2 linked regions of the Tomitella gaofuii genome follow. Each later gene encodes a partner of the first gene's protein in a complex. Links are inferred from orthologs where the notes say so. Each region holds a gene or a part of one and is shown on either strand. Other genes may lie near its edges.

Evidence for each region.
Region 2: the proteins of secY (region 1) and secA are in contact, whole or in part, in a crystal structure (PDB 3DIN), measured with the Thermotoga maritima proteins. The link is inferred for Tomitella gaofuii from one-to-one orthologs. Residues at the interface, in WP_004081795.1 of Thermotoga maritima: Glu108, Gly109, Glu110, Glu111, Ala236, Glu237, Arg238, Arg239, Ile240, Thr241, Ile242, Gln243, Tyr244, Ala245, Arg246, Arg247, Val248, Thr249, Gly250, Arg251, Arg252, Val253, Tyr254, Gly256, Ala257, Ser258, Thr259, Tyr260, Leu261, Pro262; in WP_004082002.1 of Thermotoga maritima: Glu261, Ala262, Arg263, Lys300, Ala301, Arg302, Thr303, Ile304, Ile305, Leu323, Tyr324, Asp325, Pro326, Val329, Ser330, Tyr333, Ile336, Lys340, Phe345, Val349, Glu363, Phe364, Tyr374, Ser375, Gly376, Gly377, Glu393, Ile395, Thr482, Ser483.

Annotation. Positions count from the first base shown.
Region 1 is NZ_CP059900.1:1,040,551-1,045,163, forward strand. The notes cover bases 1,275-4,105. They hold secY (preprotein translocase subunit SecY), read left to right. Parts: upstream 1,275-1,951; coding sequence 1,952-3,259; downstream 3,260-4,105. Other genes in these bases: rplO (50S ribosomal protein L15), read left to right, coding at 1,275-1,681; H4F70_RS04685 (adenylate kinase), read left to right, coding at 3,256-3,801; map (type I methionyl aminopeptidase), read left to right, coding at 3,804-4,105. Outside these bases: rplR (50S ribosomal protein L18), read left to right, coding at 1-377; rpsE (30S ribosomal protein S5), read left to right, coding at 409-1,053; rpmD (50S ribosomal protein L30), read left to right, coding at 1,056-1,241; more of rplO, read left to right, coding at 1,238-1,274; more of map, read left to right, coding at 4,106-4,598. UniProt on the Escherichia coli protein: The central subunit of the protein translocation channel SecYEG. Consists of two halves formed by TMs 1-5 and 6-10.
Region 2 is NZ_CP059900.1:1,234,374-1,239,598, reverse strand. Bases 758-4,200 are described here. They hold secA (preprotein translocase subunit SecA), read right to left. Parts: upstream 3,817-4,200; coding sequence 958-3,816; downstream 758-957. Other genes in these bases: hpf (ribosome hibernation-promoting factor, HPF/YfiA family), read right to left, coding at 3,983-4,200; H4F70_RS05625 (Rv3235 family protein), read left to right, coding at 758-881. Outside these bases: H4F70_RS05630 (WS/DGAT/MGAT family O-acyltransferase), read right to left, coding at 1-38; more of H4F70_RS05625, read left to right, coding at 225-757; more of hpf, read right to left, coding at 4,201-4,627; H4F70_RS05610 (ComF family protein), read right to left, coding at 4,937-5,225. UniProt on the Escherichia coli protein: Required for protein export, interacts with the SecYEG preprotein conducting channel.

The sequences.
Region 1 (4,613 bases):
GGGTCCAGCGCGGCACGGACGTGTCCACCGCGCGCCGCGTCGCCCGGAATCGTCGGCACTTCCGCCTGCGCAAGAAGCTGGCCGGCACGCCGGCGCGTCCGCGCCTGGTCGTGAAGCGCTCCTCCCGGCACATCCACGTCCAGGTCATCGACGACACCGTGGGCCACACCCTGGCCGCGGCGTCGAGCATCGAGGCCGACGTCCGCGCCGTCGACGGCGACAAGACGGCCAAGGGCGTCAAGGTCGGCGAGCTCATCGCGGCCCGCGCCAAGGCGGCCGGCGTCACCGCCGTCGTGTTCGACCGCGGCGGCAACGCCTACCACGGCCGTATCGCGGCGCTCGCGGACGCGGCGCGCGAGGGCGGGCTGGAGTTCTGATGAAGACGATCAACAACGGAAGGACTGTCTGATGCCGGGACGTCAGCGGCGTGACGGCGGACGGGGTCCCGCCGGACAGAACGGCCCCAACAGCGACAACAAGGGCCAGGGCGGCGGCCGCGGTCGCGGCGGCCGGGACAACCGGTCGCGCGACGCGGAGAAGTCGAACTTCATCGAGCGGGTTGTCACGATCAACCGCGTCTCGAAGGTCGTCAAGGGCGGCCGCCGGTTCAGCTTCACCGCGCTGGTCATCGTCGGCGACGGCAACGGCGTCGTCGGCGTGGGCTACGGCAAGGCCAAGGAAGTGCCGGCCGCGATCCAGAAGGGCGTGGAGGAGGCGCGGAAGAACTTCTTCCGCGTTCCGATGATCGGAAGCACGATCACCCACCCGGTGCAGGGCGAGGAGGCCGCCGGTGTGGTCATGCTGCGCCCGGCCAGCCCGGGTACCGGTGTGATCGCGGGCGGTGCGGTGCGCGCCGTCCTCGAGTGCGCGGGCATCCAGGACATCCTGTCCAAGTCGCTCGGCAGCGACAACGCGATCAACGTCGTGCACGCGACGGTGGCCGCGCTCAAGGGTCTGCGTCGTCCCGAGGAGGTCGCGGCGTCCCGCGGCCTGCCGATCGAGGACGTGGCCCCGGCGGCGATGCTGCGGGCGCGTGCCGGGCAGGGGGCATGACGATGGCACAGCTCAAAGTCACCCAGGTCCGCAGCACCATCGGAACCAAGCAGAACCAGCGTGACAGCCTGCGTACCCTCGGGCTCAAGCGGATCCGGCACACGGTCGTCCGTGAGGACTCGCCGGAGACGCGCGGTCTGATCAACGTGGTCTCGCACCTCGTCACGGTGGAGGAGGTCTCACAGTGACCATCAAGTTGCACCACCTGCGCCCGGCGCCGGGCGCCAAGACCGACCGCACGCGCGTCGGCCGCGGCGAGGGCTCCAAGGGCAAGACCGCGGGACGCGGCACGAAGGGCACCAAGGCCCGCAAGAACGTGCCGGCCGCCTTCGAGGGCGGGCAGATGCCGCTGCACATGCGGCTGCCCAAGCTCAAGGGGTTCAAGAACCAGTTCCGCACCGAGTACCAGGTCGTCAACGTCGGCGACATCGCGCAGTTGTTCCCGCAGGGCGGAACCGTCGGAGTGGCCGATCTGGTCGCGGCCGGCGCTGTCCGGAAGAACCAGCCGGTGAAGGTCCTCGGCGACGGTGAGATCGGCGTCAAGGTCGACATCACCGCGGACAAGTTCTCGGCGTCCGCAGCGGAGAAGATCGCGGCGGCCGGCGGCTCCGTGAACGCCACCGCCTGACGGACACGGCACGTGCGACCCGGTCGCGTTCCGGCCACCCCTCGTGGGGGACCGGCGCGGACGCCGTCGCAGCAGCGCGCATGCCGCGGACGGGGCCTTGCGGGCCCCGTCCGCGGCATCGCTGTCTGCACCCACTGTTAGAGTTCAACCGTCGTCCGCGCGCCGGCCGGACCACGCCGGTGGGGATTGCCCGGGCCGCCGCCCGATGAGGGCGGGCGGGTCGGTGGGGTCTTTCCCGGGCGCCCCGTCAGCACACATCCAGGAGGACACTTGCTCTCGGCCTTCGGATCTGCCTTCAGGACTCCGGACCTGCGGCGGAAGATCCTGTTCACGCTCGGCCTGATCGTGCTGTATCGGCTCGGCGCGATGATGCCGTCGCCCGGCGTGGACTTCAAGGTGGTCCAGCAGTGTTCCGCGGACGCCCTCGGCGGCGACTCGGCGGGCGTGTACACGCTCATCAACCTGTTCTCCGGCGGCGCGCTGCTGCAGCTGTCGGTGTTCGCCATCGGCATCATGCCGTACATCACGGCGAGCATCATCGTCCAGCTGCTGACCGTCGTCATCCCCAAGTTCGAGGAACTGCGCAAGGAAGGGCAGTCCGGCCAGGCGAAGATGACGCAGTACACGCGGTACATCACGATCGCACTGGCACTGCTGCAGTCCACCGGCTTCGTCGCGCTGGCCAACAGCGGCAATCTACTGCGCGGCTGCGACCAGCCGATCCTGGCGGATTCGAGCATCTTCGGGCTCGTGGTGACGACGCTCGTCATGTCCGCGGGCGGCGTGCTGCTGATGTGGTTCGGCGAGCTCATCACCGAGCGCGGAGTGGGCAACGGCATGTCGCTGCTGATCTTCATCAGCATCGGCGCGGGCCTGCCCACCATGGGCAAGTCCATCCTGGACCAGGGCGGGCTCAAGTTCACGCTGATCATGCTCGCGGTGCTCGCGATCCTCGTCGGCGTCGTGTTCATCGAGCAGGGCCAGCGCCGCATCCCCGTCCAATACGCCAAGAGGATGGTGGGCCGGCGAATGTACGGCGGCACGTCCACGTACCTGCCGCTCAAGGTCAACCAGGCCGGCGTCATCCCGGTGATCTTCGCGTCCTCGCTGCTCTACCTGCCCACCCTCGTGGCGCAGCTGACGAGCAACAACGGCACCGAGGAGCACTGGTGGAACAAGATCATCAACCAGTACCTGTCCAACCCCGCGGACACCGGCTACATCATCATCTACTTCCTGCTCATCATCTTCTTCACCTACTTCTACGTCGCCATCACGTTCAATCCGGAGGAGCGGGCGGACGAGATGAAGAAGTACGGTGGGTTCATTCCGGGCATCCGGCCGGGGCGGCCGACGGTGGAGTACCTGCAGTACGTGCTCACACGCATCACCCTGGTGGGCTCGCTCTACCTGGGCATCATCACGGTGTTGCCGAACTTCTTCCTGGGCGCGGCGGCGACGGCGAGCATGGCGTTCGGCGGTACGTCGATCCTCATCATCGTCGTGGTCGCGCTCGACACCGCGAAGCAGATCGAAAGCCAGTTGTTGCAGCGAAACTATGAAGGGTTCCTTCGATGAGAATTGTTCTACTCGGCCCCCCCGGAGCAGGTAAGGGCACCCAGGCGGCCATCCTTGCCGACAAGCTCGGAGTGCCGCACATCTCCACGGGCGACCTGTTCCGCGCGAACATCGGCGAGGGCACGGAGCTCGGCGTGGAGGCCAAGCGGTACCTCGACGCCGGCGAGCTGGTCCCCAGCGAGTTGACCAACCGGATGGTGGAGGCGCGCCTGTCCGAGTCGGACGCGCAGCAGGGTTTCCTGCTCGACGGCTTCCCGCGCACTGTCGACCAGGCCGAGGCCCTCGAGGGGATCCTCGAGCGGCTGGGCACCGCGCTCGACGCGGTGCTGGAGTTCGTCGTAGACGAGGATGTCGTGGTGGAGCGGATGCTGGCGCGTGGCCGCGATGACGACAAGGAGGACGTCATCCGCAACCGGCTGCGCGTGTACCGGGCGGAGACGGCTCCGTTGCTGGACCATTACCGGAGCATCGAGGTCAGCGTCGACGCGGTGGGCGAGATCGAGGAGATCAACGCGCGGGCCATGGCAGCGCTGGGCAAGTAGCCGTGGGATTCGTGCGACGTCGCAGAACCGTCCCGTTCCGCACGGCCGGGGAGCTGGACGCGATGGCTGCGGCCGGCGCGATCGTCGGGAGGACCCTCGTGGCAGTCCGGGAAGCCGCTGAACCGGGGGCCAGCACGCTGGACCTCGACCGCGTGGCCGAGGAGTCCATCCGGTCCGCCGGTGCCGTGCCTTCGTTCCTCGGGTACCACGGGTTCACCGGCTCCATCTGCTCGTCGCGCAACGATGTGGTCGTGCACGGCATCCCGCGCGCCGACGACGTTCTCGCCGAGGGCGACCTGCTCTCCATCGACTGCGGCGCCATTCTGGACGGGTGGCATGGCGACGCGGCATGGACCTTCGCCGTGGGCGCGATCACCGCGGCGGAGGAGGAGCTCAACGCCGCCACCGAACAGTCGCTCGCGGCGGGGATCGCGGCGATGCTGCCCGGGAACAGGCTGACCGACGTGTCCCATGCGATCGAGGAAGGGACGCACGCGGCGGGGCGGGCCCACGGGCGGAGCTACGGCATCGTCGACGGCTACGGGGGTCACGGCATCGGCCGGGAGATGCACATGGACCCGTTCCTGGCCAACGAGGGAGCCCCCGGGAAGGGGCCGCGGCTGGTGGCCGGCTCCGTGCTCGCCATCGAACCGATGCTGACCCTGGGCACGGACCAGACCACCGTGCTCGAGGACGGGTGGACGGTGATCACCGACGACGGCTCCAAGGCCTCGCACTGGGAGCACACCGTGGCCGTCACCCAGGACGGCCCGCTGATCCTCACGCCACGGCCGTAGCCCGCAGGCACCCCC
Region 2 (5,225 bases), 190 kb from region 1 along the record:
AAGAACGCGGCGTCCTGACTGCTGAGGCGTGTGACCATCTGCGCGTTTCCCCACCTTTGCTCGGGCAGCCCGCGTACACGTGCTTCCGACGTGCCCACCCCCGGTGGTGGCCGCAGACACATTCTGCCATGATGGATTTCGTCCGCGCCTCCCCCGCGGACTCGACAGGAGCACACCCACGGGACGGGCCGGCCGGCGCGCCCCGGGTCGAGTCAGGGGGGCACATGCCAAGCTGCGCGCACAACATCAGCGTCGACAACATCACCGTCGACGACGTCACTGTCGACGACACGCCCGCCGGGTCGCCCGGCGCCCGGCGTGCGGACGCCCATCCGCCGACTCCGGCGCCGACGGACAGGCCCCGGCTCGCGAGCCTGCACAACCCGCCCTTCGTCGAATACCGCTCCGTGCCCGTCCTCGACGCGACGATGCGCTACCTTTCCCGCCCGCCGGACCGGCGGGTCCCCGCCGCCGACGCCCCGCAGTCCGTGACGACCCCGTCGCCTGCCCCGGCTCGGCGGCCGACGCGCACCCGCGCACCGCGCACGCAGGACGCGGCCGCCGCCGTCGAGGTCCGCCGCAGAGTCGAGGTGACGCTGCGGCTGGTGCTCGAGGTTCTGGACCTGCGGCGCCGCCCGGAGCACCTGGAGGGTTTCGCCGACACGGCGGTGCTGGGCATGGTCCGGAAACTCGCCCGCACGTCCCCGCCGGGACGGCAACTGGGAAGCGCCGTGCTGCGCCGCATCCACATCGCCTCGGCCGGCCCCGGCGCCGCCGAGATTTGCGCCACCTACGTCCGTGGCCGCCGCACGCTCGCGATCGCCGGGCGCTTCGAGCGCAAGCGCGGCGCCTGGGTGTGCACCGCACTGCACCTCGCCTAGCGGCATGCTCGTCGCGTAGCGGCCGACGCCGCCGCGCGCCGGCCGGGTGCTCACGACCGGCGCGCGGCGGGGCGGCTCAGCGGCGGGACTTCTTGGACTTCGCGCCCTTCGCCTTCTTCTTGGCCTGGGCGCGTTCCTCGGCCCGGCGCTCACGGCGGCTCGCGGGCTGGGCTCCACCGGCCGGCTTGGCACGCCGGACCTCGGCGTCACCGGACTCCGACGGCCCCGAATAGCTCAACGCCTGGGCCTGCTCGTCGCCCAGCCCCTTGGCACGGACCGTCGGTTCCTGCGCCGGCGCCGCCGCGGCAGGCTCCGGCTGGGCACCGGCCTCGTCCGCAGCGGACTCGCCCTCCGCTCCGGTCCCGCCTGCGGACGCCGGGACCGCTGCCGGTGCCCCGGCGGCCTGGCCCGCGGCGACCGGGGCCGACTGCGTCGGCTCCACCGAGACGTTGAACAGGAAGCCGACGGACTCCTCCTTGAGCCCCTCGAGCATCCCGCCGAACATGTCGAAGCCCTCGCGCTGGTACTCGACGAGGGGATCGCGCTGCGCCATGGCGCGCAGGCCGATGCCTTCCTTCAGGTAGTCCATCTCGTAGAGGTGCTCGCGCCACTTGCGGTCGAGCACCTGCAGCAGCACGCTGCGTTCGATCTGCCGCATGGCGCCCTCGCCGCCCATCGCGTCGATCTCGGCCTCGCGGTTCTTGTACGCGTTCCGCGCATCGGTCAGCAGCGCGTCCTTGAGCTCCTTGGCCGTCAGGTCGTCGCGCTCACCGGTGGCGGCCTCGCCCGTGAGGTCCTTGTGGTCGATGCCCACCGGATACAGGGACTTCAGCGCCGTCCACAGCGCGTCCAGGTCCCAGTCCTCGACGTATCCCTCGGCGGTGGCGCCGTCGACGTAGGCCGACACCACGTCGGTGATCATGTGCTCGATCTGCCCCTCGAGGTCCTCCCCCTCGAGGATGCGGCGCCGCTCCTCGTAGATCACGGTGCGCTGCTGATTCATGACCTCGTCGTACTTGAGGACGTTCTTGCGCATCTCGAAGTTCTGCTGCTCGACCTGCGTCTGCGCCGTCTGCACCGCCTTCGCGACCATGCCCGAGTCCAGCGGCATGTCCTCGGGCATGTTCAGGCGGGTCATGATCGACTCGACGGCCGCACTGTTGAACCGCCGCATCAGCTCGTCGCCGAGCGACAGGTAGAACCGCGACTCGCCGGGGTCGCCCTGGCGTCCCGAGCGGCCGCGCAGCTGGTTGTCGATGCGCCGCGACTCGTGGCGCTCTGTCCCGAGCACGTAAAGGCCGCCCGCCTCCTTGACCTTCTCGGCCTCCTCGCGCACGTCGTCCTTCACCCGGACGATCGCCTCGTCCCATGCCTTCTCGTAGTCCTCGGGGGATTCGACCGGGTCCAGGCCGGTCGCGCGGATCTCGAGGTCGGCGATGATGTCCGGGTTGCCGCCCAGGACGATGTCGGTGCCGCGGCCGGCCATGTTGGTGGCCACGGTGATGGCACCCTTGCGCCCGGCCTGGGCGATGATCGTCGCCTCCTGCTCGTGGTGCTTGGCGTTGAGGACGTTGTGCGGCACCCCGCGCTTGGTGAGCTCCTTGGACAGGTACTCGGACCGCTCCACGCTGGTGGTGCCGATGAGCACCGGCTGGCCCTTGTCGTGGCGCTCGGCGATGTCGTCGACGACGGCGTCGAACTTGGCGATCTCGGTCTTGTAGATCAGGTCGCGCTGGTCCGCGCGGATCATCGGCTTGTTGGTGGGGATCGGGATGACGCCGAGCTTGTAGATCTCGTGCAGCTCGGCGGCCTCGGTCTCGGCGGTGCCGGTCATCCCCGCGAGCTTGTCATAGAGGCGGAAGTAGTTCTGCAGTGTGATCGTGGCGAGCGTCTGGTTCTCGGCCTTGATCTCGACGCCCTCCTTCGCCTCGATCGCCTGGTGCATGCCCTCGTTGTAGCGGCGGCCGTGCAGCACGCGGCCCGTGAACTCGTCGACGATGATGACCTCGCCGTTGCGCACGATGTAGTCCTTGTCGCGCGTGTAGAGCTCTTTGGCCTTGACCGCGTTGTTGAGGTAGCTCACCAACGGCGAGTTCGCGGCCTCGTAGAGGTTCTCGATGCCCAGTTGGTCCTCGACGAACTCGACGCCGGCCTCGTGCACGCCCACCGTGCGCTTCTTGATGTCGATCTCGTAGTGCTCGTCGAGCGTGAGCAGCGGGACGATGCGGGCGAACTCGGTGTACCAGTTGGACGAGCTGTCCGCGGGGCCGGAGATGATCAACGGCGTGCGGGCCTCGTCGATGAGGATCGAGTCGACCTCGTCGACGATGGCGTACGCGTGCCCGCGCTGCACCAGGTCGTCGAGGTTGTGCGTCATGTTGTCGCGCAGGTAGTCGAACCCGAACTCGTTGTTGGTCCCGTAGGTGATGTCGGCGTTGTACGCCGCCCGACGCTGCTCCGGGGTGAGGCCGCTGAGGATCGAACCCACCTCGAGGCCCAGGAAGTGGTGCACCCGGCCCATCCACTCCGCGTCGCGTTTGGCCAGGTAGTCGTTGACCGTCACCACATGCACGCCCTTGCCGGAGATGGCGTTGAGGTACGCGGGGAGCACGCAGGTGAGCGTCTTGCCCTCGCCGGTCTTCATCTCGGCGATATTGCCGAAGTGCAGGGCCGCACCGCCCATGATCTGCACCGGGAAGTGCTTCTGGCCCAGCACCCGCCACGACGCCTCGCGCGCCACGGAGAACGCTTCGGGCAGCATGTCGTCCAGCGACTCGCCTTGCTCGAAGCGCTTCTTGAACTCGTCGGTCTTCGCCCGCAGCTGCGCGTCCGTGAGGCCCTCGTAGTCCCCCTCCAGCGCCATGATGTGGTCTGCGACCTTCTTGAGTTGCTTGACCTTGCGGCCTTCGCCGATACGCAGCAGTTTCGACAGCACGGGCGTTCGTTTCCTCAATCCTGTGTGAGCTCATGTCCCGGGGCGGCGCGCGGCCCGCGGCGGTCCGCGGTCCAGGCTCCCGGCCGGTCGGCCGACGCGCAAACGCCGGTTCCGGCCGGGGCGCGTTCGCCCCGACCGGAACCATGGTATGCGCTAGCGGGCCGGTTCAGGCGAGCCGGATCAATCCGTAGTCGAATGCGTGCCGCCGGTAGACCACGGACGGCTTGTCGGTGGCGGCATCCTGGAACAGGTAGAAGTCGTGTCCCACGAGTTCCATCTCGTAGAGGGCGTCGTCGACCGACATGGGGGTGGACGAGTGCTCCTTGGTGCGGACGACCTGCCCCGGACCGACCGGGTAGTCGTCCTCCTCCAGCGACCCCGGGGGGATGCCGAAGTCCGCGTTGCGGGCCAGTTCCGCCGTGGCGCTGGCCACCGACATCGGCGTCTTCTCGCCGTAGCTGACCGTGCGGCGGTCCTTCGACTTGCGCAGGCGGCTCTCGAGCTTGTCGATGGCGGATTCGAGTGCCGCGTAGAAGCTGTCGCCGCGCGCCTCGGCGCGCACCACCGGCCCCTTCCCCCGCGCGGTGATCTCGACGCGGCTGGCGGACTTGGACTGCCGGCGGTTGCGCTCGTGCTGGAGTTCGACGTCGAAGAGCTGGACCTTCAGATCGAAACGCTCGAGGCGGGCGAGCTTGTCCGCCACGTGCACCCGAAAGTGGTCGGGGACCGTGACGTTGCGTCCCTTGATCACGAGGTCCGCGGACAGGCCGCCGTCCTCGGACGCGTCGCGTTCATCGGGCAAGTACTCCATGGCTGCTTCTGAACCGGTGGACACGTCTTACCTCCCAGCTTCGGCTGCCGCTCGGTGTGGCAGCGGCAGCAGCTTCACGGACCGGACGACCCAGCGTGCCCCGCGCGTGCGCCTCGCGCGGCGCCCGTCCACGCCCACCCCGGGAGATGGTGCGCGTCCGCGACGGATACGCGGAACCTCCTGCGTCGACAACCCGCATGGACTTACCGTGCACCGGCGGTTTCACCCGGTGCTACCTGCGACGCTATCGCTCCGCGGCCGGTTGTGCCACACCTTTCGGCACACCCGTGCGCCGGTCCCCGCGGTCGTTCACGCGTGCCCCAGGACGAGGGCCGCACACACCCTGACACCGGCGTTCGCGAGCACCCGCACGGACTCCGCGGCGGTGGCCCCGGTCGTGACGACATCATCGACGAACACGACCGCGGGGGCGCGGTGCACGGACCCGGGCGCACCGCGGCCCGAGCCCGCCGACAGGCGCTCGACGGCGCCACGCCGCACCGTCACGCGGCCCGCCAGGTTCCGCTGCCGCGCGGCCGCGCCGAGGCCCACCGAATCACGTGCGCCCGCGCGCAGCCGCAGCGCCGGCACCGCACGG